3 regions of the Pseudomonas sp. GW822-FHT04H02 genome follow, and region 2 is predicted to be linked to each of the others. Evidence: riboswitches for the same ligand, from Rfam matches in the RefSeq annotation. Region 2 holds a riboswitch; each other region holds the start of a gene.
The links. Region 2 has a riboswitch for cobalamin ahead of AC1RMG_RS05130 (TonB-dependent siderophore receptor). Riboswitches for the same ligand answer to the same signal wherever they lie in the genome.
Positions count from the first base shown of each region.

Region 1: another riboswitch for cobalamin. It lies ahead of cobW (cobalamin biosynthesis protein CobW); the one in region 2 lies ahead of AC1RMG_RS05130 (TonB-dependent siderophore receptor).
Region 3: another riboswitch for cobalamin. It lies ahead of AC1RMG_RS01310 (TonB-dependent receptor plug domain-containing protein); the one in region 2 lies ahead of AC1RMG_RS05130 (TonB-dependent siderophore receptor).

Region 1 is NZ_JBXAMM010000004.1:402,794-413,014, reverse strand. It holds gene metH (methionine synthase) at 1-1,631, opposite strand, end outside; gene AC1RMG_RS19295 (fatty acid cis/trans isomerase) at 1,786-4,077, shown strand; gene nfuA (Fe-S biogenesis protein NfuA) at 4,220-4,804, shown strand; gene cobM (precorrin-4 C(11)-methyltransferase) at 5,099-5,845, opposite strand; gene AC1RMG_RS19280 (cobalamin biosynthesis protein) at 5,928-6,341, opposite strand; gene AC1RMG_RS19275 (CbtA family protein) at 6,338-7,039, opposite strand; gene AC1RMG_RS19270 (CbtB domain-containing protein) at 7,051-7,239, opposite strand; cobalamin riboswitch at 7,336-7,561, opposite strand; cobalamin riboswitch at 7,703-7,914, shown strand; gene cobW (cobalamin biosynthesis protein CobW) at 8,013-9,083, shown strand; gene cobN (cobaltochelatase subunit CobN) at 9,087-10,221, shown strand, end outside.
Region 2 is NZ_JBXAMM010000001.1:1,110,438-1,120,658, reverse strand. It holds gene AC1RMG_RS05140 (bifunctional glycoside hydrolase/polysaccharide deacetylase family protein) at 1-2,183, opposite strand, end outside; gene AC1RMG_RS05135 (NAD-dependent epimerase/dehydratase family protein) at 2,262-3,194, opposite strand; cobalamin riboswitch at 3,556-3,760, shown strand; gene AC1RMG_RS05130 (TonB-dependent siderophore receptor) at 3,871-6,021, shown strand; gene AC1RMG_RS05125 (DUF7693 family protein) at 6,192-6,491, shown strand; gene AC1RMG_RS05120 (lipoprotein) at 6,501-6,842, opposite strand; gene AC1RMG_RS05115 (hypothetical protein) at 7,060-7,305, shown strand; gene AC1RMG_RS05110 (GIY-YIG nuclease family protein) at 7,411-8,049, shown strand; gene AC1RMG_RS05105 (RidA family protein) at 8,132-8,512, shown strand; gene AC1RMG_RS05100 (peptidase U32 family protein) at 8,636-10,221, shown strand, end outside.
Region 3 is NZ_JBXAMM010000001.1:264,866-275,086, reverse strand. It holds gene AC1RMG_RS01325 (APC family permease) at 1-74, shown strand, start outside; gene AC1RMG_RS01320 (arginine N-succinyltransferase) at 248-1,264, shown strand; gene AC1RMG_RS01315 (arginine N-succinyltransferase) at 1,314-2,387, shown strand; cobalamin riboswitch at 2,604-2,807, shown strand; gene AC1RMG_RS01310 (TonB-dependent receptor plug domain-containing protein) at 2,960-4,885, shown strand; gene AC1RMG_RS01305 ((2Fe-2S) ferredoxin domain-containing protein) at 4,897-5,649, shown strand; gene AC1RMG_RS01300 (ABC transporter substrate-binding protein) at 5,642-6,559, shown strand; gene AC1RMG_RS01295 (diguanylate cyclase) at 6,656-7,738, opposite strand; gene AC1RMG_RS01290 (alpha/beta fold hydrolase) at 7,975-8,901, shown strand; gene hglS (2-oxoadipate dioxygenase/decarboxylase HglS) at 9,037-10,221, shown strand, end outside.

The DNA of each region.
Region 1 (10,221 bases), on a different contig from region 2:
TCAACGGCGTAGTTGTTGTGTTCCTCGATGCCGGTGGCCACGGCGAAGATGTTCGGGTCGAAGATGATGTCTTCCGGTGGGAAGCCCACTTCATTGACCAGGATGTCGTAGGAGCGCTTGCAGATTTCCTTCTTGCGCGCCTCGGTATCGGCCTGGCCGACCTCGTCGAAGGCCATCACCACCACGGCGGCGCCGTAGCGCTTGCACAGCCTGGCATGGTGAATGAACTGCTCGACGCCTTCCTTCATGCTGATGGAGTTGACGATGCCCTTGCCCTGGATGCACTTGAGGCCGGCCTCGATCACTTCCCACTTGGAAGAGTCGATCATGATCGGCACGCGGGAGATGTCCGGCTCCCCGGCGATCAGATTGAGGAAGGTCACCATGGCCTTCTTCGAATCCAGCATCCCCTCGTCCATGTTGATGTCGATCACCTGGGCGCCGGCTTCCACCTGCTGCAGGGCGACTTCCAGGGCCTCGGTGTAGTTGTCCTCGCGGATCAGCCGGGCGAACTTGGCCGAGCCGGTGATGTTGGTGCGCTCGCCGACGTTCACGAACAGCGAGTTGCGATCGATGGTGAAGGGCTCCAGGCCCGACAGGCGGCAGGCCTTGGGGATGTCCGGGATCTGTCGCGGGGCATAACCGGCCACGGCCTTGGCGATGGCGCCGATATGCCCCGGGGTGGTGCCGCAGCAGCCGCCGACGATGTTGAGGAAGCCGCTCTGGGCGAACTCTTCGATGACCTTGGCGGTTTGTTCCGGCAACTCGTCGTACTCGCCGAACTCGTTCGGCAGGCCGGCGTTGGGGTGCGCCGAGACGTGGGTGCTGGCCTTGTTCGACAGCTCTTCCAGATAGGGGCGCAGCTCGCTGGCGCCCAGGGCGCAGTTCAGGCCCACCGAGATCGGCTTGGCGTGGGCCACGGAGTTCCAGAAGGCTTCGGTGGTCTGGCCGGAGAGGGTGCGCCCGGAAGCATCGGTGATGGTCCCGGAAATCATGATCGGCAGTTCGAAGCCCAACTCCTCGAACACGCCCTGCACGGCGAAGATCGCGGCCTTGGCGTTCAAGGTGTCGAAGATGGTCTCGATCAGGATCAGGTCGGCACCGCCTTCGATCAGGCCCTTGGTGGCCTCGGTGTAGTTTTCCACCAGTTCATCGAAGGTGACGTTGCGGTAGCCGGGGTTGTTGACGTCCGGCGACAGCGAGCAGGTGCGGCTGGTCGGGCCCAGGACGCCAGCGACGAAACGTGGCTTGTCCGGGGTCTCGAGGGTTTTCGCGTCCGCCACCTTGCGCGCCAGGCGGGCGCCTTCTACGTTCAATTCGTAGACCAGTTCTTCCATGCCGTAGTCGGCCTGGGACACTTGGGTGGCGTTGAAGGTGTTGGTCTCGAGGATGTCGGCACCGGCATCCAGGTAGGCTTTTTCGATGGCGCCGATCACGTCCGGGCGGGTCAGCACCAACAGGTCGTTGTTGCCCTTGACGTCGCTGGGCCAGTCGGCGAAGCGCTTGCCACGGTAGTCATGTTCTTCGAGCTTGTAGCTCTGGATCATGGTGCCCATGCCGCCATCGAGAATCAGAATGCGCTCTTTGAGGGCTTGCTGGAGGGCGTGGAGGCGAGCACTGCGATCGGACATGAGAACTACCTGGTAAGGCCATTGCGAAGGGCGGCGATCATAGCAAACCTGCATGGTTTTGCGGCATGCGTGGTTTTTGCATGAATATCGCTCATGTTGGTCGAGGGGTGAGACCGGTAGAATCGCGGCGTTTTTTTCTTTCGGGACCAGGGACATGCCGTTTCGTTTTATCGTCAGCAGCGCGCTGCTGCTTCTGAGTTCAGTGTGCCTGGCACAAGGTCCGGCGCCGGCGATTTCCTATACCCGCGACATCCAGGCGATCTTTACCGAGAAATGCGTGGCCTGTCATGCCTGTTACGACTCCGCCTGTCAGCTCAACCTGGGCAGTGGTGAAGGGGCCAGCCGTGGTGCTTCGAAGATTCCGGTGTACGACGGCGAGCGCAGCAAGGCCCAAGCGCCTACGCGGCTGTTCTATGACGCCACTGGCCAGCGTGCCTGGCAGCAGAAGGGCTTCTATTCGGTGCTTGACGCCCAGGGCAGCCAGGCGGCGCTGATGGCGCGCATGCTGGAACTGGGCCATCGCACCCCGCTGCAACCCAACGCCAAGTTGCCCAGCGAGATCGCCCTGGGCCTGAGCCGCGAGAACATGTGCCCGCAGCCGGCGGAGTTCGACGCCTATGCCGGGGCTCACCCCAAGGAAGGCATGCCCCTGGCGGTCACCGGCCTGACCGATCAGCAATACCTGACCCTGCAACGCTGGCTGGCCTCGGGCGCGCCCATCGACGAGCAAGGCCTGGCCCCCAGTGCCTGGGAAAGCCTGCAAGTGGCTCAGTGGGAAAACCTGCTCAACGCCCCTGGCGCCCGGGAGAGCCTGGTGGCGCGCTGGCTCTATGAACACTTGTTCCTCGCCCATCTCTATTTTGAAGGCGGTGAGCCGGGGCATTTCTTCCAGTGGGTGCGTTCCCGTACCCCCAGTGGCCAGCCCATCGACCTGATCAACACCCGTCGCCCCAACGACGACCCGGGCACCCAGGTGTACTACCGCCTGTGGCCGGTGCAAGGGGTGATCGTGCACAAGACCCATATCACCTACCCGCTGAGCGCGGCGAAGATGGCCCGGGTCAAGACCCTGTTCTACAGCGGCGACTGGCAGGTCACGGCCCTGCCGGGCTACGGGCCGGCGCGCCGGGCCAACCCGTTCGAGACCTTCGAGGCGATTCCGGCCAAGGCCCGCTACCAGTTCATGCTGGATAACGCCGAATACTTCGTGCGCACCTTTATCCGTGGCCCGGTGTGCCGCGGGCAGATCGCCACCGACGTGATCCGCGACAACTTCTGGGCGCTGTTCCAGGCCCCCGAACATGACCTGTACATCACCGACCCGGCCTATCGCGGCCAGGCCACGCCGTTGCTGGCCATGCCCGGGCAGAACGACGACGTCGGCAGCGTGCTTAGCCTGTGGCTGGCCTATCGCGACAAGCGCAACGAGTACGAGGCCCTGCGCCGCGATTCCTATGCCGATTCGCCGGCGCCCAGCTGGTCGACCCTGTGGGCCGGCAACGACAACGCGCTGCTGAGCATCTTCCGCCACTTCGACAGCGCCTCGGTGACCAAGGGCCTGATCGGCGAAGTGCCACAGACGATGTGGTTGTTCGACTACCCGCTGCTGGAGCGCACCTACTATCAATTGGCGGTGAACTTCGACGTGTTCGGCAACGTCTCGCACCAGGCCCAGACCCGGTTGTACTTCGACCTGATCCGCAATGGCGCGGAGCAGAACTTCCTGCGCCTGATGCCCGCCGGCACCCGCGAGGATTTCCTCGACGATTGGTACCAGAACAGCGGCAAGTTCAAGATGTGGCTGGATTACGAGTCCATCGACGACGACAAGCGCAGCGCGCTGAAGCTCGACCTCAAGGACCCGAAAAAGGACTTCGCCAACCAGTTGCTGGCCCGCTATGGCGACCTCAACGCCAAGCCGGATCCGATCAACCGCTGTGACAGCGCCTACTGCTCACGCCCGAACATCGACCCGGCGCTGCAGGATGCCGAGCAGGCCCTGAGCCGCCTGGCATCGCGCCCGGCGGCGGGCCTCAAGGTCATCGAACAGTTGCCGGAAGCGACCCTGCTGCGTGTCCAGACCGCCAGCGGCAAGCGCGAGTTCTACAGCATGCTGCGCAACCGCGCCCACAGTAACGTGGCCTTCATGCTCGGCGAGTCGCTGCGCTATCAGCCGGGGCTGGACACCCTGACCATATTCCCGGGGATTCTCAGCAGCTATCCGAACTTCATGTTCAACGTACCGGCCGGGCAAGTGCCGGAGTTCGTCGACGCCATGCAGGCGGCCCGGGACGCCGCCAGCTTCGAGAAGATCGTCGAGCGCTGGGGCATCCGCCGCAGCCATCCGCAGTTCTGGCAGTACTTCCATGACCAGACCCGCTACCTGCAGGAAACCGATCCGGTGGAAGCCGGGGTCCTGGACATGAACCGTTACGAAAACCTCTGACATAGAGCTGTCATCGCCCCCGGACTGCGCCTTGGCGCGGCCCGGGGACGCTCTATACCAAAGTCTATCCCGACAAAAATACTAGGACTTTGTCAGCGGCTTGGATTGGCGTAAACTGCGCCCACGTCTGCGAGGAACCACCATGAGCGCCATAACCATTACCGACGCCGCCCACGATTATCTGGCTGATCTGCTATCCAAGCAGAACACCCCGGGGATTGGCATCCGCATCTTCATCACCCAGCCAGGGACTCAGTACGCCGAGACCTGCATCGCCTATTGCAAGCCGGGCGAAGAGAAACCCGAAGACAAGGCCCTGGGCCTGAAAAGCTTCACCGCCTACATCGACGCCTTCAGCGAAGGTTTCCTCGATGATGCGGTGGTCGACTACGCCACCGACCGCATGGGCGGCCAGCTGACCATCAAGGCGCCCAACGCCAAGGTGCCGATGGTCAATGCCGACAGCCCGGTCAACGAGCGCATCAACTACTACCTGCAAACCGAGATCAACCCGGGGCTGGCCAGCCACGGCGGCCAGGTCAGCCTGATTGACGTGGTCGAGGACGGCATTGCCGTGTTGCAGTTCGGCGGCGGTTGCCAGGGCTGCGGCCAGGCCGACGTGACCTTGAAGGAAGGCATCGAGCGCACCCTGCTCGAGCGCATTCCGGAGCTCAAGGGCGTACGTGACGTCACCGACCACACGCAGAAAGAAAACGCCTACTACTAAGGCGTTCGCTGCGACTTGAAAAAACGGCGCCCCGTGAGCGCCGTTTTTTTATGCCCCCAAGCCGGCTCCCCCCAAAGCCTCCGTAGGAGCCGGCTTGCCGGCGAAAGGGCCCTAGAGCCTTGCACCAATTCCCAGATCGCCTTCGCTGGCAAGCCAGCTCCTACAAAGCGCCCAGCGCGGCAACATAGGAACTCCCACCTCGTAGGAGCCGGCTTGCCGGCGAATGGGCCCTCAAGCCTTGCACGATGCCAAGATCGCCTTCGCTGGCAAGCCAGCTCCTACACAGGGTGTGTGTCAGGGGCGATAGAGGTGTGCGTGCCCGGCGCGGTACAGCGACGATTCGCTGAATGCATCCGTGGCCAGCACCCGGCCCACCAGGATCAGTGCCGTGCGCCGAAAACCCTTGGCCGCCACCTGATCGACGATGTCCGCCAGGGTTCCCAGGGCCCAGTCCTGATCCGGCCAGGTGGCGCGGTGCACCACTGCAATCGGGCAGTCTGCGCCGTAGTGGGGCAGCAACTCGGCAACGATCTTCGATAGGTGATTGACCCCCAGGTGGATGGCCATGGTGGCGCCGTGGGCCGCCAGGCTGGCGAAATCCTCGCCGGCAGGCATCGCGGTCTTGTCCGCGTAGCGGGTAAGAATCACGCTTTGGGAGACGTCCGGCAGGGTCAGTTCGGCCCCCAGCAGGGCAGCGCAGGCGGCGGTGGCGGTGACCCCGGGGATGATCTCGAAGGGGATGCCCAGCTCCCGCAGGCAGCGGATCTGCTCGCCGATGGCGCCATACAGGCTCGGGTCGCCGGAATGCACCCGGGCCACGTCCTGGCCCCGGGCATGGGCCTGCTTGATGGCCTCGATGATCTGCTCCAGGTGCAGTTCGGCGCTATTGATCACCCGCTCCGCGCGGTGCCCGTCGAGCACTGCCTGGGGGACCAGGGAGCCGGCGTAGATGATCACCGGGCAACGATGGATCAGGCGCTGGCCCTTGACGGTGATCAGTTCCGGGTCGCCGGGGCCGGCGCCGATGAAATAGACAGTCATGGCTGTGTCCTGTGAAAAAAGGTCGGGAGCCGTGCTTCAGATGAAGATTGCTCATGATCGAAGGCGGGAATTATCGGGGATTCTACCGGGCGGCGACCAATGCCAGGGTGGCTTGGGCGTATTTTTGCCGGGGAACAAGCAGTGTGGCCGGGCCGGGTGACAGCTGTTCGGCCAGGGCCAGGGCGGCACTTTCGGCCACGCCGTAGCAGCCGGTACGTTCGAAGGCGATTTGCGAGCGGTGGCTCAGGCGCAGGGCAAAGGGGGCGAGCTGGCCGCTGCTGAAACAGGTCAGCGGCAGTTCCAGTTGCTCCGCCAGTTGCAGCAGGCCGGGTTCGTTGCGCTTGAGGTCGATGCTGGCCAGGGCCAGGACCTGCCGGGCCTGCCACTGGTGCGCCGCCAGGACCTGGTCGAGCAAGGCGCGCAGCGTGGTCACCGGGCAGCCTTTCTGGCAGCCCAGGCCGACCACCAGGGTCGGCGCTGCGCTCACTTCGATCATGCCGAGTACTGGCCCGCGCTCTTGCGCCGGAACAACCAGGCGCTGATCAGCCCGAGGGCCAGCCAGAAGGCCGCATTGGTCAGCTGCGAGGCGATCTTGAATTGCGCTTCCAGTTCTTCCGGGGCCAGCATCGAATGCACTTCCGGCTGCGGCGCGCCGATCACGTGGGGTACGGCGATGATGGCCGCGCCCAGGACCTTCAGCAGCCAGTTGCGGGCGAACACGATCAGGGCAATGCCCACAGCGGTGGAGGCGGCGGTGCCGACCCACCAGATCTGCCGCTGTGCCAGGTCGGCTGCGGCGGTGCCCGGCAGTTCCGGCGGCAGGCCCAGGGTCGGCGCCAGGCAGAAGGTGGCATAGCCGGCCAGGCCCCAGAGCAGGCCCTGGGACGTGCGGTTCGGCGCGCGCAGGGTGTAGAGGCCGGCCAGCATCAGGGCGAAGCCCACGGCCACCACCAGGTTGCCTCCGGTGGTGGACAGCACGCGCTGCCAGCCGTCTTCCGGCTCCCAGGCTTCGGCATCGTGGCTGTGGGCGGCCATGGCGCCTTCGGCGTGCTCATGGACTTCGGCCGCGGGGGCCTTTTCATAGGTTTCCGCCTGCAGGATCAACGGGGCGACCCAGAAGCTTTGCAGCAGGGTCAGCAGCAGGGCGGCCAAGAGGCCGGTGAAACCTGCGGTTTGCGCGATACGCTTGATCATGTCGGCAGGTCTCAATGGCAAGGGAAGGCGGCGCTGTGGCGAGTGTCGTGGGCCGCGTTGTGCACCGCCTCGATGTGGGAGAAGCCGGCGAAGTACACCAGGCACGCGCCGAGGATCGAGGCGCCGATGGCGGCCACCAGGCGCTGGCTCAGGGTGGAGGTCGTGCTGGCGGAGTGGCTGGTGCTGCTGATGATCGACATGGCGCTTCCCTCTGGAGTGTCAGCGGGGTAGAGGCGCAGGAAAACCCCGCGTGATGGCCACGCAGGGTTTGCAACAGCGCCCGCCCACCGCGGGTTGTTATGTAAGTGTTGCGGGCCGGTCTCCGGGCTTGCGAGGGGCAGGGCTGTGTCATGCCGTGCCGGCAAGTGTCGCCTTCCCATGCCTTGGCACAGTGGATCTGACACTTCGCTCGCTTACCGTTGCGGGGGCAGCACCGGACTGGCCACGGCTTTTTAGTTAAGCACGTGATTCACCGGTTTCCCGTTTCACCCTGTAAAGGGCACCCGTAACAAGGTGTGTAGGAGATCATGGGCGGGGCAGGGGCGTCAATTGCCGTGACCGCTGCGCAGGTGTGCGCCGCGTTCGTGCAAGGTTCAATGGCCCTTTCGCCGACAAGCCGGCTGCTACGGGCGCATTGTCGATTGACCGACCCCCTGGCTCTGCGTAGCCTTGCGCTTTCGAGGTTCTTCGGCCATGGGTCGAAGCTAAGAAGGGAACGCGGTCGATGCCGCGGCTGCCCCCGCAACTGTGAAGGGTTCGATTGCTGCAAGGCCACTGCATGGGTGTCGACGACGCCGGTGGGAAGGCGCAGCAATCGCCGGTCCGACGACTGGCAAGCCCTCAGCCAGGAGACCTGCCTCGATCCAAGATTCTCACTACAACCGGGCGGGGTGATCCGGTGGCGAAATCTCCGCGCGCCCGGCGTTGCGGTTCTCGTCCCGTTTGCCCGCCTCCTTTTGCCAAAGGGCATCCGATGAAAACACTGGCCAAACTTCCCGTCACCATCGTCACCGGCTTCCTCGGCTCGGGCAAAACCACCCTGTTGCGGCACATGCTGGACAATGCCCAGGGCCGGCGCATTGCGGTGATCGTCAACGAATTCGGCGAGCTGGGCATCGACGGCGAAATCCTCAAGCAATGCGCCATCGGCTGCACCGAGGAAGAGGCCAGCGGCCGAGTCTACGAGCTGGCCAACGGTTGCCTGTGCTGCACCGTGCAGGAGGAGTTCTTCCCGGTGATGCGCGAACTGGTGGCGCGCCGTGGCGACCTGGACCACATCCTCATCGAGACCTCCGGCCTGGCGCTGCCCAAGCCTCTGGTCCAGGCCTTCCAGTGGCCCGAAATCCGCAGTGCCTGCACCGTCGATGCGGTGATCACCGTGGTCGACAGCCCGGCTGTGGCCGCCGGCACCTTCGCCGCCTTCCCCGATCAAGTGGACGCCCAGCGCAAGCTCGACCCCAACCTGGACCACGAATCGCCGCTGCATGAGCTGTTCGCCGACCAACTGTCCAGCGCCGACCTGGTGATCCTCAACAAGACCGACCTGATCAGCCCCGAAGACCTGGCCAAGGTGCGCCTGGAAGTGGCCGAGGAGCTGCCGCCGGCGGTCAAGGTCATCGAAGCCAGCAGCGGTCGCCTGCCCCTGGATGTGCTGCTGGGCCTGGGTGCCGGTTCCGAGGAACACATCGACGGCCGCCACAGCCACCACGACCATCACCATGACGGCGATGACGATCACGACGACCACGATCACGACGCCTTCGATTCCATCTCCATCGAGCTGCCCCAGGCCGACGAAAGCCTGCTGCTGGACGCCCTGACCCAACTGGTGGTCAAGCACGGCATCCTGCGGGTCAAGGGTTTCGCCGCGATCCCCAACAAGCCGATGCGCCTGCTGATCCAAGGCGTGGGCACGCGCTTCGACAAGCACTTCGACCGCAAGTGGGGCGCCGACGAGGCCCGTACCACGCGCCTGGTGCTGATCGGCCAGGAACTGGACGCCGCCCAGCTCGAAGCGCAACTGCGCGCCGCACTCAGCGTCTAAGCCATGCACCTGCTCAGGACCCAGCCCGGCGGTTTCGTGTCGGATGACAACATTGCCGACCTGGGACAAACCCCCGCCGAGCTGGTGATCCTGTGCAGCGGCGATTCCAGCCTGGCGCTGCTGGCGGACGCCGCCGAGCAATTGCCCGAGGACTACCCCAGCTTTCGCCTGGCCAATCCGATGCAGGTGCAGAACCACGCCTCGGTGGACCTGTATGTGGACCAGGTGCTGCGCCACGCCAAGGTCATCCTGATTTCCCTGCACGGTGGCATCGCTTACTGGCGCTACGGCGTCGAGCAGTTGGTGGAGCTGTCCAGGCGCGGGGTGCAGTTGATCCTGGTGCCGGGGGACGACCGCCCGGACCCGGAACTCAGCGACTTGAGCACGGTGGCTGCCGGCGAACGCGACCGCCTGTGGCAGTTCCTGCGCCAGGGCGGGCGTGACAACGCGCTGAATTTCTACCGCTGCCTGGCCAGCGGCCTGTTGGGGCGCGACTACCCCTGGAGCGAACCGCAGGCCCTGCCACGCACGGCGATCTACCACCCGCACAAAAGCCAGGCTGCCCTCAGTGACTGGCAGGCCGACTGGCAGCCGGGGCAAGCCGTGGCGGCGCTGCTGTTCTACCGTTCCCACCTGCAGGCGGCCAACACCGGCTTTATCGACCTGTTTTGCCAGCGCTTGCTGGCGGCGGGCCTCAACCCCTTGCCGATAGCGGTGGCCAGCCTCAAGGAACCGGGCTGCCTGAGCCAGGTGGAAGACTGGCTGGATGAAACCGCGGCCGGGGTGATCCTCAATACCACCGGCTTTGCCCAGTCCAGCCCCGAAGCCCCGCACCTGCGGCCGTTCCGCCGCAATATTCCGGTGATCCAGGCGATCTGCGCCCAGGACAACGAACCGGGCTGGCGTGACAGCGAGCAGGGCCTGGGGCCGCGGGACCTGGCCATGCACATCGCCTTGCCGGAACTGGACGGGCGCATCATCAGCCGGCCCATCAGCTTCAAGGACCTGGCCTGGCGCAGCGAGCGCAGCCAGTCGGACGTGGTCTGCTATCGCGGCCAGCCCGAACGCATGGATTTCGTCGCCGAACTGGCCCGGCGCTGGGTAGAACTGGGGCGCCTGGACAACGGCCACAAGCGCG
Region 2 (10,221 bases):
ACATCGCGAAAGCCGTAGTACGGGCCTTTCCAGAGGTTGGTGTACATGTTCTCGTTGATCACCGGAGCGTAGTACTGCAAGCCGCCCGAGGTCGGCCGCAACAGCGGGTACAGGCCGGTGAGCGATGAGTTGGCCTTGGTCAGAATGGTCTGCCCGCCGTTGACGTTTTTCAGCCCGGCGTCGTAGGCCAGCTTGATGGTCTCGGCGCTGGGCAGCGCATCCCCCGGCCAGAAGACCAGCTTCACCGGTTTCTGCGCGGTGGTCAGGCGGCTGTTGATGTAGTCCCGCGAGCCGAGGATCTCGCGCTTGTAATCCAGGGTCTTGTACCCCGGGATATTCAGGCGCAGGCCGTATTCGGCGTGGAAATCCTCGTCCTTCTTGGCCTTCTCCGGCTGCATGTAGAACGGGTGGCTGTAGGTGTGGGTGGCCACTTCGACCTTGGGGTCGGCGAAGATCTCCTGGGCGATGGGCTCAAGCTCCCGCGCCAGGAACGGCGACATGCCCTTGGGCCCGACTTCGCCTTCGATGATCGAGACCGAGGTCAGGAACGGGTTGGGACGAATGTAGTCGTCCAGCACCTGGCGCCCGGAATACGGGGTGCCACGCACTTCGGCATGGGACGGGAAACCGTCACCGTCGATATGCACCGTGGCGATCCGCCGACCGTTCTCGGTGGTGGTGTCCGGGCGTGGCTGGGACGGCAGGCGCAGGGCCTTCTGGATAAAGGCGAACGGGTCGAGGATCCAGCGGCTGCGCTCCACATTGGCCTCCACCACATAGGGGGCCAGGGCCATGCCGCCCCAGGCGGCGGTGGCCACCGGGACGTACTTGCCGCCCTTGTCATCGCCCAGCACCAGGGCTGGTTTCGGCCCGTCGGGCAGCAGGCTCACGCGGGTCAGTTCGCGGCTGCGCGCCACCACCGGAGCCTCGAAGGCGCCGATCAGGCTCTTGTCCTGGCTCAGCACATGCAGGGCATCGCGAGCCCCCGGCGCCGCCAGGTTCAGCCCCAGGCGCTTGAGCAGCGCCCGGTCCTCGATCGGCAGGCCGGCCATGATCGCCAGGGGCACCTGCTCATCCAGGCGCTGGCCGACCCAGCTATAGAAGGCACGGCTGTCCTCGGGCGGGCCGCTGGTCATCCACAGCACCACCCCGGCGTAAAGGCCGGCGAAGCTGTAGGCAGGCAGGCTGTCGTCCACCGGGAAGTAGTCCACCCGGTAACCCAGGTATTCCAGCAGGCCACCGAGCATGCGGTGCCCGGCGTGATCGTAGAGTTCCCCTTCGCGCGGGTCATAGAGCATGGCGATGCGCCGCGGCTGGACTTCCACCGTGCTCATGCTCAGGGCGTTGAGGTCCGGGGTGGTGACCACCGGTATAAAGCCTTCCTGGCTCAATTGCCGGACCAGCTTGCGTGCCTCTTCCCGACGGTTGGCCGGCAGGTAATCGATGGCCACCAGCGGGATGTTGCGTGCGCGCAGCGGCTTGAGTTCGCCTTCAAGCCAGGTGCGGTCGGCTTCGGAAACCGGGCGGTAACGCTTGGCCGAGGCATCCCAGCCGGCGTGGATGGATTCCACCGCCACGGCCGAGGCGACGCCATCGAGCTCGCCCAGTACCTCGAAGCCCCGGTTGAAGAACAGCTTGAGGTTGGGCAGCCGGCTGTGCAGTTCCCGCAGGAACGAGGCCAGGGCCTTGCGTTGCGGTTCGCGATCGGCCTCGGGGAGCAACTGGAAACTGTCCAGGGTGTCCAGGAACAGGCCGGCGTAGCCCTGGTCCTGCAACGCCTTGGCACGCTTGAACAGGTGTTCGCGCCAGGCCGGGGTGGCGATGTCCATCACCTGGCTGTCCCAGGCCTTGTTGCGCACGGGGCTCGCGCCCTGGGCCAGGGCCTGCTTGGCCAGGGCAGCGCGGTTGCCGTCGAACTCCCCTACCGACAGGTAGGCGAACGGCTGGCTGCCGAGCTTGCGCAAGGTGGCGACATCGGCGCTGGCCATATGGCCGGGCTCGACCACTGCCCATTCGAACTGCGCCAGCTCCTGCAAGGGTGGCTGCTCGGCGTACCAGAACCCGACACTGGCGGGCGCCGCGGGCGCGGCCTGCACCAGGGTGTTGGTGGCACACAAGGCCAATGCGGTAAACAGGCGTCGAACCACTTTGCAGACATGCCCCCTGCGAAACTCGATATCCATAACTCACTCTTCAGTAGATCAATCTGCACAACATCAGGCTCTAGGGCAGCCGCCATGGCGCGCCCCTAAGGCAACGAACTAAAGGCTGCGGTAAAGCCGTTCCAGGCCCTCGGCCAGGCTGCTGGGCGTGCCCAGGTCGAAGCGCTCGCGCAAGCGGCGGTTGTCGGCCTTGGAATGGCGGATATCCCCGGAGCGGGTCGCGCCGTGGCTCACCTGCAGCGGCTTGCCGCTGATCTGCTGCAGGGCGCCAATCAGATCGTTGAGGGTGGTCACCCCGCCGAGCCCGACATTGGTGGCATCGGCTGCCGGCGCGGGGCATTCCAGGCCCTGCACCAGGATCTTCACCAGATCCGCGACATAGACGAAGTCGCGGGTCTGCCCGCCATCGCCGAACAGGGTGATGGGCCGCCCGGCCTTGGCCCGCTCGCTGAAAATGCTGATCACCCCGGAGTACGGCGATGAAGGGTCCTGGCGCGGGCCGAAGATATTGAAAAAGCGCAGGATCACCGGTTCCAGCCCATGCTGGCGGCGGTAGAAGTCCAGGTAGTACTCGCTGGCGAGCTTGTCCGCCGCGTAGGGCGTGAGGGGAGATTTGGGGGTGTCTTCGGCAATCGGCGTGCCCTCGCCGTTATTGCCATAGACCGCCGCACTGGAGGCGAACACCACGCGGCGGATACCGGCCGCGGTCATCGCCTCGCACAGGCGCAGGGTGGCGATGAAATTGCTCTGGTGGGTGGCCACCGGGTCTTCGACCGAAGCCTGGACCGACGCCACAGCAGCCAGATGCACCACGGCATCGCAGCCCTGAACGGCATCCGCCAGGAGTGCCGCATCGGCGGCATCCCCCACCAGCAGTTCCAGGCCAGCATCGCCCATGGGCAGATTGCCGACCTTGCCCGTGGAAAGGTCGTCCAGAACCCGCACCGCATAACCCTTGGCCAGCAGTGCATCCACGAGGTGAGAACCGATAAAACCAGCGCCCCCAGTAACCAGTATCCGTTCGGCAGACATAGATCATTCCAAAGAGAAATATCGCGGCTACGCCGTCTGAAGCTAGCACAGCCAACGGATCAGCCCTGGCTACTTGCCATCCTGGCCGTCATTTTTTAGTGGCTGCTCTGCGCCATAGGCTGTTTCGCCTATTTTCGGAGCAGAGTTCAGCGCTTTGGCGTCAAAAAAAACTCAAGATAATCAATCGCTCAGCGCCGACATACTGGGTCAGAAAAGCAAAATCGTCAATAATGCGTCGATATTTGTTGATTATTTAAGCGCCAGGAAAAATAGGTCAATATATTGACTTGCCTGGCATAAAGCGCTGAAACCGCCGCCGTAGCTGGCCACATGCCATTGACGCAAGGGCTCGGCAGTGCTCATATGCGCGCCAGTTTCAGGTGTCCCATGCCGCCGTGCATGGGGTTAAACGGGAAGCCGGTGCGTCATTTCGATGATCAGTCCGGCGCTGCCCCCGCAACGGTAAGCGAGCGAAGCATTCGACAGACCACTGTGCCAAGGCATGGGAAGGTGAATGCCTCATGACCCTCGCAAGCCCGGAGACCGGCCTGCAACTTCGTTTGACAACCCCGCGGTGGGCGGGCGCAGTCCGGTTTTCGTGGGCGCGGCTGCCCGCGATTCCCTATGCGTTGTTCCCTCCGGGATTCATTCATTCCTTACAAGTAGTAGGAATCGCATGTCCCGCACCTCCTTGCTGCAACACCTGGCGAGCCCCTCGCTGTGTTTCACCCTCCTGCCTTGCATGGCCTACCCGGCCCTGGCACTGGCTGACCAGAAAACCTCCCTGGTCTTGCCCGAGACCCAAGTGAGCGGAGTCTCCAGCGCCCCGCAAACCTCTCTGGACACGCCCCTGCCCGCCGGCTCGCGGCTGAACCTCACGGCCCTGGAGACTCCGGCCAGCACCAGCAGCCTGGGCAACGACGCCATCAGCAACCGCAACAACCTCACGGTGCAGGATGCCGTCACCCGCTCCCCCGGCATCACCAGCATCGCCACCCCGGGCAACGGCAATACCGCACTGTCGGCCCGCGGCTTTACCGGGCACTCCTCGGTGATGACCCTGTTCGACGGCGCGCGCCTGTACACCGGCGCCGGCAGCCAGACCTTCCCGGTGGACCCGTGGATGGTCGAGCGCATCGACGTGATCCGCGGCCCGGCCTCGGTGCTGTACGGGGAAGGCGCCACCGGCGCGGTGATCAACGTGATTGCCAAGAAGCCCTTCGACGGTGAGATCCACAACCGCCTGCGCCTGGGCTATGGCTCCCATGATCGCCAGCAACTGGGCCTGGACAGCGGCGGCTCGCTGACCGACACCCTGAGCTACCGCCTGACCCTGAACCAGCAGCAGAGCAATGGCTGGGTCGACCAGGGCCAGTCACGCAGCCTGGCACTCAGCGCGGCGCTACGCTGGCAAGCCACCGACGACCTCGGTTTCACCCTGGCCCATGAACGCGGTGAAAGCGAACCCGCCAGCTATTTCGGCACGCCGCTGATTGCCGGCCAATACCGCGACAGCCTGCGGGCCAAGAACTACAACCTGCGCAACGCCGTGCAGCGCTACAACGACGAATGGACCCGGCTCAACACCGACTGGACCCTGAGCGACAACCTCAGCGCCAGCAACCAGCTCTACTACATCAAGAGCCGCCGCCACTGGCGCAACGCCGAAGCCTACAACTGGGTCAGCTCCCGGGAGCAGTTGCTGCGCGGCGACTACCTGGAGATCAAGCACGATCAGGAGCAGATCGGCGATCGCCAGAGCTTCACCTTCAACCACTCGCTGTTCGGCCTGGACAGCAGGACCGTGGTCGGCCTGGAGTACAACAGGATTCGCTTCGGCGTGGCCAACAACTCGCCCTACAAGGATATCGGTAGCGACTATATCGACCCGTGGAACCCGGCACCGGGCTACTTCCAGAGCCGCTCGCCCTTCTCGCCCCAGACCGACAGCAGCACCCGCACTTTCGCCCTGTTTGCGGAAAACCGCCTGCAACTGTCGGAGCGCTGGTCGCTGGTGACCGGCATCCGCCGCGACCAGAACCATATCGATCGCAGTGATCTGCGCGCCGGCACCCGCACCGATCGCAGCCTCACCGGCGGCAACTGGCGCGCCGGCCTGGTGTTCGCGGTCACCGATCAACTGTCGCTGTACGGCCAGTACTCCACCAGTGAAGACGGGGTCAGCAACCTGATCAGCCTCAACCCGAGCCAGTTGCAGATGGACCTGACCGAAGCCAAGCAGACCGAGTTCGGGCTCAAGCAGCAGTTCTGGAACGGCCGTGGCGAATGGACCCTGGCGGCCTACCACATCGTCAAGAAAAAGCTCTTGACCACCGATCCGGTGACCCGCCTGGCGCAGCAGGTCGGCCAGCAATCCGCCGACGGCCTGGAAACCTCGCTGGAGCTGGCCCTGGATCACGGCTGGCAAGTCTCGGCCAACGCCTCGGTGGTGCGTGCCGAGTACGACGACTTCGATGAGGTGGTCTCTGGCAAAGCGGTGTCCCGGGCCGGCAATCGCCCCACCAACGTGCCGCGACGCACCGCCAACCTGTGGCTGAACAAGGCCCTGGCTCCGAGCCTGGAAGCCGGCATGGGCCTGCGCTACGTCGATGCGCGTTATGCCAACACCGCCAATAGCGTCGATGTACCCGGCTACACGGTGCTGGATGCCAACCTCGGCTGGCAGGCCCTGCCCGACGTGCGCCTGGGCCTGCAGGTGAACAACCTGCTGGACCGGCGTTATGCCGCGGCGCAACAGAACAGCGGCCAGCAATGGCTGATGGGTGAACCGCGCTCGTTGTTCGTCACCGCCGACTACAGCTTCTGATCGAGGGGTTGCCGCAAGGCCCAGGGCTTTGCGGCGCCATTTCAGGCGTGCAGTGAGTTCGCCAGCCACTGGCCCGGGCCAGCGTCGGACAGCGACCAATCAGCACTTGCACCCACGCAGTCGATGGATATGCTGAGCGCCTTTGTCCCTGCACTGCCCGCGAGAGCCCCATGCCCTGCCTGAATGCCCGAGATGTCTGCCAGCGCCTGCGCGATGCCGCCCTTGGCGTTTACCCCCTACGGCCCGGCGCCAGCCATTCGGGCGCTGGCCAGGTGCAGGTGGATATCGAGGGTTGGCAGTTGCTGCTGGATTTCGATGGCCGGCATCTGCATCACTGCCAGAGCTGCCGCAGCGCCGAAGGCGATGTCTGGCAGCTCGATACGCGGCAACGCTTCGGCACCGACCCGGTGAGCCTGCTCAGTACCTGGGAGCTGGCGCAGATCGAGAAGTTACTGAAAGAGGCGGTTTAACACGGCTGGCTACAGGCACTCCTGGGCCGCGCGTTCGAAGCTCGACGGGGCGAAGCTGGAGGCCAGCAAGTGCCGCTCGTAGAGGAACACCTTGCCGCCATTGGGCGCCTTGTAGGCTTCCAGTACGTTGTCTGCCGCCACCTTGCTGGCAACGACAATGCGAAAACCACGCTGGGTCTGGGAAACCGTCGGGCTCTGGGCGTTGCCTTGCAGCTTGGGCACCACGCACTCGGCATATTCAGCCGGGGTTTTCCGGGTCTGCATGACCAGGGTCGGGTCGTTGGGCGCGGTGGCGCAACCGGCCAGCAGCAAGGTGGCCAGGGTCATGGCGGGAGCAAATAGAGGGCGCATCGGTAAGTCCTGAAATGTACAGCCTGGTTCGGTGCGCAACGGTTCAGCGTCACGGGCGCTGCCGTTGCGGTCATGGTTTTGGGTCGGGGGCGATTGTCCATGGTTGGCGCCCAAAGCAGAACTTGCGTTGCTTGATTGTCACTATTACTTGAACCGATAGTTGCCCCCCGGGCAGACTGCCTGGCAGCCCGACTACAACTAAAAAAAGGAATTCCCCATGCGCACCTTTGACTTGATTCGCGACGCCGTCCTCCCGGAATTCCGTGAGCGGGTGGCGGACTACCTGGTGGAGTACGAACAGGTGCTGGGTGACAGCAGCGCCGACCCGCAAAGCCTGCGGATCGCCGCCTATCAATTGCGTGGCTACCTGCGTGGCCTGAACACCACCCGGGTCCTGGGCATGGCCGACTGGGAAGAGCTGGACCGGCGGGTGCTGGAGACATGGCTCAACCACTCGCAGTGACGTAAAGACACTCAAGGATGACATCGGCGAATACAGCCATTACCGAGTCGCTCCAGGCGTTATCGGTCCCCTGCCATTTCTACTTCAATTTGGAGCCTCGTCTTTATGAGTAGTGGATTTGTTTACATCATGATCAACCCGGCCATGCCTGGATTAGTCAAAATCGGATTAACCGAGAGAACGTCTGATGACCGGGCCAAAGATCTACGAAGTACGGGGTTGCCGACTGATTTCATTACCGTTTACGACGAGCTTGTGACTGACTGCAAAACTGTTGAAAAACGGATGCACGCGCGTTTTGACTCTTTTCGCTATCAACCGAATCGCGAGTTTTTTGAAATTCCAGTCAGGCAAGCGATACGTGGATTAATGGAGGAATCCGTCGGATATCTCGTGCCTCGGATCGGGACAAATTGTGGTGTGGAAATACTCCCTGACTTAAAGAAGAAGTACCCGGACTACCTGAAGCCGGACTTCCACTCGATTAAACTTACTCATAGCGACGGTGTTGTATATCTGGAGTCGGTGCGTTATCGCTATTCAGGTTTGAAGGACGAAATCATTGAGCGAACAGACCTGAGCTTCATCGTCAGCTCGACAAGCGAAATGTTCCCGGCCTCGAGAAGTCCAACGGACAATGCTCGCCTCTTTGTGCATCAACTCGATGAGTACTCAATGATTCATTGCACAGACCTGTTCACTCATGAAGCCTGCATGGACATAGCGCAAAGGCATGAGTCTTAAATTGAACTGTCGCCTGACAGATCTTTCCGACCAACCGTAGCGAGTGCGACCGCTGCGCCCTTACACAAATCAAGAGACCCCCATGGCCAACCAAGACCTGAGCTTCACCCCCGACCCGGACGCCGATTCCATCTCCTCCGACGTGGTCGGTTTCAACGGCATCCTGGTCTCCACCCAGATCCCTACCCGCGCCGACGGCAGCCTGGAACTGGGGGACATCACCCTGCAGAGCGAATGCACGCTGCAGGCGCTGAAAGTCGCCCTGGAGCGCGCCGGCAGTTCCATGGACCGGGTCATGCACCTGACCATCTACCTCACCGACATGGCCGATCGTGCGGCATTCAATGCGGTCTACCAGCGTTTCTTCGCCAAGCCCTGGCCGGTACGTGCCGCGGTTGGCGTGGCCGCCCTGGCGGTGGAAGGCATGCGCGTGGAAGTCACGGCAATGGCCGCAAAGGCCTGAGGCAGCGCTTCAATCGGCGGCTACGCGCAAGGCGTGGCCGCCACCTGGCAGCACACGGGTGCCGGGCAAGCGTTTCGCCGCTACAATGCGCGCCTTGACCCTGATAAGCCTGACTAAAAAAACATGTCCTTGCCCAAACATCACCTGGAACTGCTCAGCCCTGCCCGCGATGTGAGCATCGCCCGCGAAGCCATCCTGCATGGCGCCGATGCGGTGTACATCGGCGGCCCGAGCTTCGGCGCCCGCCACAACGCCAGCAACGAGGTGGGCGAGATCGCCCAGTTGGTGGAGTTCGCCCGCCGCTATCACGCCCGGGTGTTCACCACCCTCAACACCATCCTCCACGACAACGAGCTGGAACCGGCGCGCAAGCTGATCCACCAGCTGTATGACGCGGGGGTCGATGCGCTGATCGTCCAGGACCTGGGGGTGATGGAGCTGGATATTCCGCCCATCGAGCTGCACGCCAGCACCCAGACCGACATCCGCACCCTGGAGCGGGCGAAGTTCCTCGACCAGGCCGGTTTCTCCCAGCTGGTCCTGGCCCGCGAGCTGAACCTCAAGGAAATCAGTGCCATCGCCGCCGAAACCGATGCCGCCATCGAGTTCTTCATTCACGGCGCTTTGTGCGTGGCCTTCTCCGGCCAATGCAACATTTCCCACGCCCAGACCGGCCGCAGCGCCAACCGTGGCGACTGCTCCCAGGCCTGCCGCCTGCCCTACACCCTCAAGGACGAGCACGGCGGCGTGATCGCCTATGAAAAGCACCTGCTGTCGATGAAGGACAACAACCAGAGCGCCAACATCCGCGCCCTGGTGGAAGCCGGCGTGCGCTCGTTCAAGATCGAGGGGCGCTACAAGGACATGGCCTATGTGAAGAACATCACGGCCTACTACCGCCAGCGCCTGGACGCGGTTCTGGAAGATCGCCCCGACCTGGCCCGCGCCTCCAGCGGCCGTACCGCGCATTTCTTCGTGCCCGACCCGGACAAGACGTTCCACCGCGGCAGCACCGACTACTTTGTCAGCGAGCGCAAGATCGACATCGGCGCCTTCGACTCGCCGACTTTCACCGGGCTGCCGGTAGGCACCGTGGAAAAGGTCGGCAAGCGCGACCTGCAGGTGGTGACCTTCGAGCCGTTGTCCAATGGCGATGGCCTGAACCTGCTGGTCAAGCGTGAGGTGGTGGGTTTCCGCGCCAACATCGCCGAGGCCCGTGGCGAGTTCGAAGAAGATGGCGAGAAACGCTACCGCTATCGGGTCGAACCCAACGAGATGCCCGAAGCCCTGAGCCGTCTGCGGCCCAACCACCCGCTGAGCCGCAACCTCGACCACAACTGGCAGCAAGCCTTGACCCGCACTTCCGCCGAGCGGCGCATCGGCCTGTCCTGGCTGGCACGCCTGAGCGAAGCACGGCTGGAACTGACCGCCACCAGCGAGGAAGGCATCAGCGCCAGCGTCGCCCTGGATGGCCCGTTCGGTGTGGCCAACAAGCCGGAACAGGCCCTGGGGCAACTGCAGGATCTGCTGGGCCAGCTGGGCACCACCCATTACCACGCCACCAGCATCAAGCTGGACGCGCCCCAGGCTTACTTCATCCCCAACTCCCAGCTCAAGGCCCTGCGCCGGGAAGTCATCGAAGCCCTGGACGCCGCACGCATCGCTGCCCACCCACGGGGCTCGCGCAAGGCCGAAAGCAGCCCGCCGCC
Region 3 (10,221 bases), 850 kb from region 2:
CCGGGCTGGTCTACCTGTTCCTGCTGAACAAGCTGGGCAGCGGTGCCGCCCTGCCCGACCCGCTCAAGCACTAGTTGCACCCGCGCGGCGCCCCAGGGCGTCGCGCCAACCCCGGCGCTGCCAGCAAGAGCGGCCCGGGGACTGGCCGCCGGATGCCGCGGCCATGGAACTGCGTGGTAACCGACAGTGATGTCTGGCCAGTGCCTGCCCCCCCGGGGCAAGCGGCCCTTGATACAGGAGTACACCCATGCTGGCCTTGCGTCCGGTGGCGTTATCCGATCTGCCCCAACTGCGGCGCCTGGCCCGCGAACGCCTGCTGGGCGTGACCTCCCTGGTGGATGACGAAACCTGCCTGCGGGACAAGATCCTCGATTCCCTGGCCTCCTTCGCCAAGAGCGAGGCCAGCCAGGGCCCGGAGAACTATTTCCTGGTGCTCGAGGACCTCGACAGTGGCCAGTTGCGCGGCTGCTCGGACATCCTCGCCACTGCCGGTTTTGCCAGCCCGTTCTACAGCCTGCGCAACCGCCCGTTCATCAGCAGTTCCCGGGAGCTGAACATCCAGCACGGGGTGCCTACCCTGTCGCTGTGCCACGACCTCAGCGAACAGACCCTGCTGCGCAGCTTCCATGTCGACCCGCCGCTGGGCGGTACGCCACTGGCCCAGCTCACCTCCCGCGGGCGGTTGCTGTTCATCGCCGCCCACCCCCGGCGCTTCGCCGACAGCTGCATCAGCGAGATCGTCGGCTACAGCGACGCCAACGGCGAGTCGCCGTTCTGGCAAGCCGTGGGCCAGCACTTCTTCGACCTGCCCTATGTCGAGGCCGAGCGCCTGTGCGCCCTGCAGGGCCGCGGCTTTCTCGCCGAACTGATGCCCCAGTACCCGCTGTACATCCCGATGCTGGCGCAGGCGGCCCAGGACTGCATCGGCCAGGTTCACCCGGATGCCCGGGAGGCCTGCCAGATCCTGATCGACGAAGGCTTCGCGCCGACCCAGTACGTCGACCTGTTCGATGCCGGGCCGACCCTGCAGGGGCGCAGCCACCAACTGCGCTCGATCGCCCAGAGCCGGGTCGCCACCAGCTACCCCAGCCCCCAGAGCGGCCAGGGCCAGCAGTGGCTGCTGAGCAACGAGCGGCTGCAGGGCTTTCGCGCCATAGTCGCGGCGCTGGACACCGCCCCGGGCGCTGAAATCGGCCTCGACCCGGCCATGTTCCAGGCCCTGCAACTGGCGCCGGGCGAGCCGGTACGGAGCGTTGCCTTATGAACCGGCCCCTGTTGCCCCCCTGCCCGGCGTCATTGCCAGGAGCCCGCCAATGATCGTCCGTCCGATCCGCGTCACCGATCTGCCGGCGGTCTTGAGCCTGCTCGAAGGCAGCTGTCGCGAACTGAACAACCTGTCCACCGACCCCGAGCGCCTGGCCCATCGGGTGCGCTGGGCGCAGCGAGCCTTCGCCAACCAGGTGGAGCGGGCCGATGCCGACTACCTGTTCGTCATGGAGGATGACGAGCAGCAGGTGATAGGGGTCTGCGGCCTGAGCGGCGCCATCGGCCTGCGCGAGCCCTGCTACAACTACCGGGTCGGCACCACCCACGGCAGCGCCCCGGTGCTGGGCATCGAAAAGCACATCCCGACCCTGTTCCTGTGCAACGAGATGACCGGGCAGTCGCTGCTGTGCTCGCTGTTCCTGCGCCGCGATCACCGCCAGGGCTACACCGGCCGCCTGCTGTCCACCGCGCGCCTGCTGTTTGTCGCCGAATTCCCCCGGCTGTTCGGCGACAAGCTGGTGGCCGAACTGCGCGGCCAGCTCGACAGCCAGGGCCGCTCGCCGTTCTGGGACAGCCTGGGGCGGCACTTCTTCAAGATGGGTTTCCAGCAGGCCAATCGCCTGTCCAGCCACGGCAGCAAATCCTTCATCGCCGAACTGATGCCGCGCCAGCCGCTGTACACCTGCCTGCTCAGCCCCCAGGCACAGGCCGCCATCGGCCAGGCCCACGCCAGCACCGAACAGGCGGTGAGCATCCTGCGCGACGAAGGCTTCAGCCATCAGGGCTGCATCGACATCTTCGATGGCGGGCCGCTGATCGAGGCCGAGGTGGCGAAGGTCCGCAGCGTGCGCGAAAGCCAGACCCTGCCCCTGCTGGTGGGCACTCCGGACGCACAGGCGCCGGTGTGGCTGATCCACAACCGGCGCCTGGAAAGCTGCCGCATCACCGCCGCCCCCGGGCGCCTGGTTTCGGGTTGCCTGCTGGTGGACCGGCTGACCGCCAAGCGCCTGCAACTGCAGCCGGGCGACTCGGTACGGGCGGTGCCGCTGCTGGCCTGCGAGTCACGCACGGCCCTGCACGCACAGCGGCACCTGGCCCCGCAAAGCGCCCTGCTCCTGTAGCCGCTGCCGCAGGCTCGGGCCGCGCTCGGAAGAACGGCCCGCAGGGGCGCGAAATCTCGAGACCGCTGAGGCGCTCGACATGAGACTGCCAAGCAAGGCCCTGCGGGCCTTTGTGCAGCCTCGCGGGCTCGGCAGCGGCTACAGAGGCGTCAGGGCGATGAATCCGGTAACACCTGGCGGCAGGCGCAACGTTGACGAACGCCGGGGCGGATGTTCATATGCCGCCCAGTTTCAGGTGCCTCCTGCCGCCGTGCAGGAGGTGAAACGGGAAACCGGTGCGCCCCTTTTCGGGCAAGTCCGGTGCTGCCCCCGCAACGGTAAGCGAGTGCTGCATTCAACAGGCCACTGTACCCAAGGTATGGGAAGGCGAATGCCGCCAGACTCGCAAGCCCGGAGACCGGCCTGTGACGTCTGTTTGGCAATCCTGCGGTGGGCGGGCATGGGCCGGTATGGTCGCGTGCCCGTGGCCGATACCCTCTCCTGCGTGCTTCCCGAAGACACTTTCGAGAAGACCAACAATGACAACACCTGACACTTTCCTTGCACGCGACTGGCGTGCACCTGGCCGCACCATGAGCGGCGCCCTGCTCGGCTGCCTGTTCAGCCCCCTGCTGCTGGCGGACGACAGCCCCCTGACGCTGGACCGGCAATTTGTTTCCGCCCCCTCGGTGGAGTCCACCACGGTGGCCGAAATGGCCCGGTACGGCAGCAAGGTGGAGATCATCGACCGCCAGCAGATCGAACGCGCCGGCCCCAGCAGCGACATCACCCGGGTCCTGCAGATGTACGTGCCGGGGCTGTATGTGGCGCCCAAGAATGGCCCCTTCGACTACGGCACCTATTCCCTGCTGGGCGGGCGCAACGACGACACCCTGATCCTGCTGGACGGCGTGCGCCTGAACAACCGCCTGTACGGCGGCCTGTACCTGGATACCCTGCCGGCCAACGCCATCGAGCGCATCGAGGTGCTCAAGGGTGGCCAGAGCCTGCTGTTCGGTACACAGGCGGTGTCCGGGGTGATCAACATCGTCACACGCAGCCCGCAGACCCGCGACGTCTCCGGCGAGGTCAACCTGGGCCTGGACAGTTTCATGGGCAGGAGCGGCGACGCCCGCGCCGAGCAGATCCTCAGCAACGGCCTGGGCGAGCTCGGGCTGTTGGCCTATGTCAGCCACAACGTCTCCGATGGCTACCAGCCATTTCGCAACAGCGCCTACAACGCCAACACCCGGGACAAGAAACGCAGCTATGAAGTGACCACCTTCGGCGCCAAGGCGATCCAGGGCCTTGGCGACGCTTCGCGGCTGGAACTGTTCTACCAGTACAGCGACGCCAACCTGGATTTCGCCCGCCCGGTGAACAACCGGAAAACCACCAACGACCGCATCCAGCAGATCGCCACCGCGACCTTCGAGCAGCGCCTGGACGAAGGCTTCAGCTACTTCGTCAAGGGCCATGTCAACGACTGGGACACCCGCTACACCAGGATCGACAGCCTCGACGACGCCAGCCTCAAGGTGCGCAACCACAACGACTACTGGGGCTTCACCGACTGGGGCCTGCAGGCCGAGGGCAAGGCCGAGCTGGACGGCGGCCACGTGCTGGTATTGGGCACCGACAACCAATGGTTCAAGGGCCAGGACGACGTGCTCAAGATCGATAACAAGCAGGCCCAGGCCAATGCCCTGTACACCCAACTGCGCCCGGTGTTCGACGCCCTGCCCGACTGGCACCCGAGCCTGGGCGTGCGCCACGAGAAAATCAGCGGCGGCGAGAGCGCCACCGTGGGCATGCTCACCTCGCTCTACGACCTGACGCCCCACTGGCAACTGCGCGGCCAGTACGGCAGCGCCTTCAAGCTGCCCAACGCCGAGCAGCTGTACGCCAACGAGGACTACGAAAAAGGCAACCCCGACCTCAAGCCGGAAAAGAGCCTCAATGCCGAGCTCGGCCTGGACTACAAGGGCAGCCTGCTGGCCGGCGAATTCAACGCCAGCGTCAGCGCCTTCCACCGCAAGATCGACGACCTGATCACCCTCGACGCCAACGATGTCTGGAGCAACGGCCAGGGCCGGATCAAGGTGCGCGGCATCGAACTCGACGGGCGCTGGCAGTTCAGCCCGCAATGGACCCTGCAGGCGGACATGACCCGCAACCTGGTGGAGTCGCGCAACGGCGTGACCCTGAGCAACATCCCCGGTTTCTTCGCCCGTTCGCGGCTGGGCTTCGAAGCCCCGGACCGGATGTGGGGCGTGGGTGGTGCGGTCCGCTACATCGGCCAGATCGACAGCCCAAAGAACGTCGACTACGGCCACTATTCGGTGGTCGACGCCGATGCCTATCGCTACCTGGATACGGCCCAGCAGCACCGCCTGAGCCTACTGGTGGAGAACCTGTTCGACCGCGACTACAGCACCAGCATGACCAGCACCTCGCCCTCGGTGGACAACCTGGGGCGCCCCTTCACCACCGAAGTGCGCTACACCTACCGCTTCTGAGGCCGACCGACATGCATGAGAACTATCAACGGGTGCTGTTCGTCGGCCCCGGCCTGCACGGCGGCGCCCTCGGCGAAGCCTTTCGCAAGGAGCTCGAGGCCCTGCGCGGCGACGGCGCCGACACCCGGGTGATCGACACCCTGGACGGCTTCGACAGCCTCTGGGCGGCGCTGGGCGAAGCCCTGCCCGAGGACGGCGCGAAGCTGCTGGTGGTGGACCTGGAACCCAGCTCCGACAGTGCCTACCTGGACTGGCTGCGCGATGAGCTGGGGCGCCTGGCCCAGGCCCACCCCCAGGCACCGCGGCTGTGGATCACCGCCCAGGCCCTGGGCCGGCGCGGGCTGGACGCGGCCCTGGCCTGCGCCAGCATCGGCCAGCGCGAGCGCCACCTGGCCTGCGACAACGTCAACGCGGTGCAGAGCGACCCGGACTGGTCGCGGGTGCCGCCCCATGCCCGCCAGGTGTTCCTGTGCACCGGCCCGCGCTGCGTGCGGCGCGGCGCCCTGGCGCTGTGGAAGACCCTGCGCCGCGAACTGCTGCGCCTGGAGCACATGGAGACGCCCGGTGGCGTGCTGCTGACCCGCACCGCCTGCCAGTTCCCGTGCAACCTGGGGCCGGTACTCACCGTGCACCCGGACGGCTGCTGGTACCGGGTGCGCGATGACGGCGAGGTGCTGCGCCTGGTCCAGCAGCACCTGGTCCAGGGCGAACCGGTGGCGGATCTACGGATTCCCGCGCCCTACGGAGGAACCGCGGATGCCTAGCAGACTGCTCGGCCTGCTGCTGTGGCTGGCGGCCCTGCCGGCCCTGGCGCACAGCTACCAGAACTGTGGCCGGACCTGGACGGTGGACGGCCCGCCCCAGCGCATCGTCGCCCTCAACCAGCACAGCGCCGACCTGCTGCTGGCCCTGGGTGCCGGGCCGTCGATGATCGGCGTCGCCTATCTGGACGACGATGGCCAGGCCCAGGCCGAAGGGCTTTACCACGGCGTGCCGGTCATCGCTCGCCAGTACCCGTCGGCAGAAGTGCTCTACAGCCTGAAACCCGACCTGGTGGTGGGCGGCTTCGCCTCGGCCTTCCCGGAAAACTTCAGCTCCCGGCAACGCCTGGGGGCCATAGGCGTGGGCAGCTACCTGCTGGAATCGGCCTGCGCCGGGCATGACCAGGACTACTTCGGGCATATCCGCCGCGACCTGCTGACCCTGGGCCGGCTGCTGCGCCAGGAGGCCCGCGCGCAGCAACTGGTGGGCCAGATGGATGCCGACCTGGAGGCCGCCGCGGCCCTGTACCGCGGGCGCCCGACGCCTTCGGTGTTCTACCTGGACAGCGAAGTCAACGGCCTGGCCAGCCAGGGCCAGCGCGGGTTTGTCGGCGTGCTGCTGCAAGCGGCCGGTGCGCGCAACAGCTTTGCCGCCATCGACCGCCCGCGCCTGACCGTGGACAGCGAGACCCTGCTGGCCAACGACCCCGACGCCATGCTCCTGGCCGACGCCCTGTGGTCACCGGCCCGGCGCAAACGCCAGCTGCTGCACAGCGACCCTGTGCTGTCGCGATTGCGCGCAGTGCGCGAAGACCGGCTGATCGACATCCCCTTCGCCCGACTGGTGCCGGGCATCGCCAGCGGCCGCACCGCCCTGGAACTGGCCCGGCGCCTGCACCCCACCCACGACTGACCCCCACCCCCGCAGGAGCCGGCTTGCCGGCGAAGGGAACACCCCCGACCCCGCGGCGTACCCACAGACGCCTTCGCGGGACACAAGGAACAGCGGCTACAGGGAGTTGAGCAAACGCCTGGACGGCTGCTCCGGCGGGTGGCAGGTGACGTTGTTGCGGCCGCAGGTCTTGGCCGCATACAGGGCCTGGTCGGCATCGTTGAGCCAGCCCATGGCGTCGTCGTGCAGGGGGTTGAAGGCCGCCAGGCCGATGCTCAGGCTGACCTGCAGCGCCGGGCTCTGTTCATAGCCCAGGGCCCCAAAACGACCGCGCAGGGCCTCCATCAGTTCGGCGGCATGGGCCAGGGGCACGTCCGGCAGGATCACGCAGAACTCGTCGCCGCCATAACGCCCGGCCTGGTCGCTGACCCGCAGGTTCTGGCGCAGCAGCTTGCTCAACTGGCGCAGCACCACATCCCCGGCCACATGGCCGTAGGTGTCATTGATGGCCTTGAAGTGGTCGATGTCGATCAGGGCGATGGCGCCACCATGGGCCTGGCGCTTGCAGCGCTGGAACTCGATCTCCAACTGGTCCTTCCAGGCGCCATGGTTGAGCAGCCCGGTCAGGCTGTCGGTGCGGCTCAGGGCCAGCAGCTCGCGCTTGTGCCGGCCCAGGGTCACCGCCTGCTGATAGCAGATGTAGCCCAGGGCCAGCGGGTACAGGGTCAGCATCGGCAGGCAGGCATACACCTGCTCGGGGGTGGTCTGGGCGACAAACGCCGGCCCGAACAGCCACAGGGCAACGCCCATGCCCAGCACTTGGGCCGCACTGCCGGCGAGGAAGAAACGTAACCCGCCCAGGGCCATGTTGTTCATGGCCATCATCCCCAGGGTGGTGGCCAGCGGCAGCGGATTGAAGTGCATGGCGCCGACCCAGAAGCCCCCCAGCAGCGAATCCACCAGCAGGTTGCGGTACTCGGCACGAAACGGCACCCGGGCCAGCCGCGCCCATTGGTAGGCCAGGTGCGGCCAGGCAAATGCATTGAACAGCATGAAGCCCCAGACCCAGGGCGCCGGTTGCAGGGGCGCCATCCCCGCGGCCACGCAGAAAAACCCCAGGGCCAGGCCCAGGGTCCGTGACCGATAAAGCCTCCTGGCCAATGACAGTCCCTTCCCTCTGGTGTCCTGCGCAGGGAGCAAGTCGCCTCCGATCAGCAATGGGTAAAGGTGGAACGAGCGGGTGGCAAGCAACCGGTGAAAGTCTATCAGTCGCGTTTCAAAGCGCCATCACTGCCAACGCCCAGTTTCGGCCTGCCAGCGCCAGCAGGTGGGGAATATTTGGCTATAACTGAGGGGCGGCCGATAACCGACTTCGCAGTGGCGAGCACGGCGCGCGCCGCCCCTGAGCCGATCCACCCTGCCCCTGGAGGCCGCCGATGCTGGTGATCCTGGTCCTGCTGCTTCTTGCCGCACTCTGGTGCTACCGCACCTACCCGCGCATCGGCCACCTGCTGTACGACGCCAGCGTGGCCCTGGAAGCACGCCTGTACCGGCTGCAGAAAGTCCCGGTGCAGATCGGCGAAGAGACCCTGATGACCTACCAGGGCGGCCCGGCCCAGGCGCCGGTGATCCTGCTGCTGCACGGCCTGAGCGCGGACAAGAGCATCTGGCTGCGTTTTGCCCGGCACTTCAACCGCGACTACCGGTTGCTGATCCCGGACCTGGGCGGCCATGGCGAAACCGCCTATGCCGCCCACCAGGACTACCGCGTTCCGGCCCAGGCCCAGCGCCTTTTGCGCTTGCTCGACGCCTGCGGCATCCAGCGGGTGCAGGTGATCGGCAACTCCATGGGCGGCTATATCGCCGCCTGGCTGGCCGCCCATGCCCCGCAACGGATCAGCGGCCTGGCGCTGTTCGACCCGGCCGGCGTCGAAGCCCCCGAGACCAGCGACCTGCAGCACCTGCTAGAACAGGGCAAGAACCCCTTCCTGGTCCGCTCCCGCGCCGACTTCCAGCACTTCTACAGCCTGACCATGGCCGCCCCGCCCTGGGTGCCCGAAGCAGTGCTGGCGGCCATCGCCGAACGCTATCAGGCGCGCCGCGGGCAACTGGCGCGGATCTTCGCCGAGCTCCAGGCCAGCCCGCCCATGGAGCCCGAGCTGGCGAAGATCCAGGCCCCGACCCTGCTGCTCTGGGGCCGCGAGGACCGCCTGCTGCACCCCAGCAGCGCCCAGGTCTGGGCCAAGGGCCTGCCCCAGGCCCAGGTGCAACTCTGGGAGGGCATCGGGCATATGCCCATGGTCGAACGCCCGGTGCGCAGTGCCCGGCTGTACCAGCAGTTCCTGGAACGCCAGCGGCACTGACAGCGGCCCGCTCATGCATTCATTTGCAGAATGAAGTTCAGAGGAAACTTCGTTTGTCAGCCTCGGGCAGGCCCAGCAGAATCGAGGCCGACCCGCCCTTTCACGCCTCGCCCCTCTGCCACGGGAAGCCTGTTCATGAGCAACCAGCACTTCGTCAGCCCGGACCTGATCCGCCAGGGATTTTCCCGGGCGATGTCGGACATGTACCGCGAGGAGGTGCCGCTCTACGGCGCCCTGATGGATCTGGTGGCCGAAGTCAACGCCCAGGTCCTGGAGCGGCAGCCGGCGCTTGCCCGGCACCTGCAGAGCAGCGGCGAGTTGCAGCGCCTGGACCTGGAGCGCCACGGCGCGATCCGCGTCGGCAGCGCCGCCGAGCTGGCGACCCTGGCCCGGCTGTTCGCGGTGATGGGCATGCAGCCGGTGGGCTACTACGACCTGACCCCCGCCGGGGTGCCGGTGCATTCCACGGCCTTTCGCGCGGTGCACGAAGCGGCCCTGCAAGTCAGCCCGTTCCGGGTCTTCACCTCGCTGCTGCGCCTGGAGCTGATCGACAACCCGGAGCTGCGCAGCTTTGCCGAACAGGTCCTGGCCCGGCGCCAGATCTTCACCCCCCAGGTGCTGGAACTGATCCAGCAGGCCGAGGCTGCCGGAGGCCTGGACGCCGAAGACGCCGAGCGCTTTATCCGCCAGGCCCTGGAAACCTTCCGCTGGCACCACCACGCCACGGTGACCGCCGCCCAGTACGCCAGCCTCAGCGCCCAGCACCGGCTGATCGCCGACGTGGTGGCCTTCAAGGGCCCGCACATCAACCACCTGACCCCGCGTACCCTGGACATCGATGAAGTGCAACGGCTGATGCCTGACCGCGGCATCACCCCCAAGGCGGTGATCGAAGGCCCACCACGCCGGGAATGCCCGATCCTGCTGCGCCAGACCAGCTTCAAGGCCCTGGAGGAATCCGTGGCCTTCACCGACCAGGTCCAGAGCCAGGGCAGCCACAGCGCGCGTTTCGGCGAGATCGAACAGCGCGGCGCGGCGCTGACCCCCAAGGGCCGCGAGCTCTACGACCGCCTGCTGAACGCCGCCCGCGACGCCCTGGGCGACTTCCCCAACGAAGCCAATGCCCAACGCTACAACCAACTGATGCAAGAGCACTTCAGGAAATTTCCCGACAGCCACCCAGCCATGCGCGAACAGGGCCTGGCCTACTTTCGCTACTTCGTCAGCGAAACCGGGCTGGCCGCGCGCAACCAGCCCCAGCGGCCCACCACCCTGGCAGCGCTGCTGGCGGCCGGGCACCTGAGCGCCGAACCCCTGGTG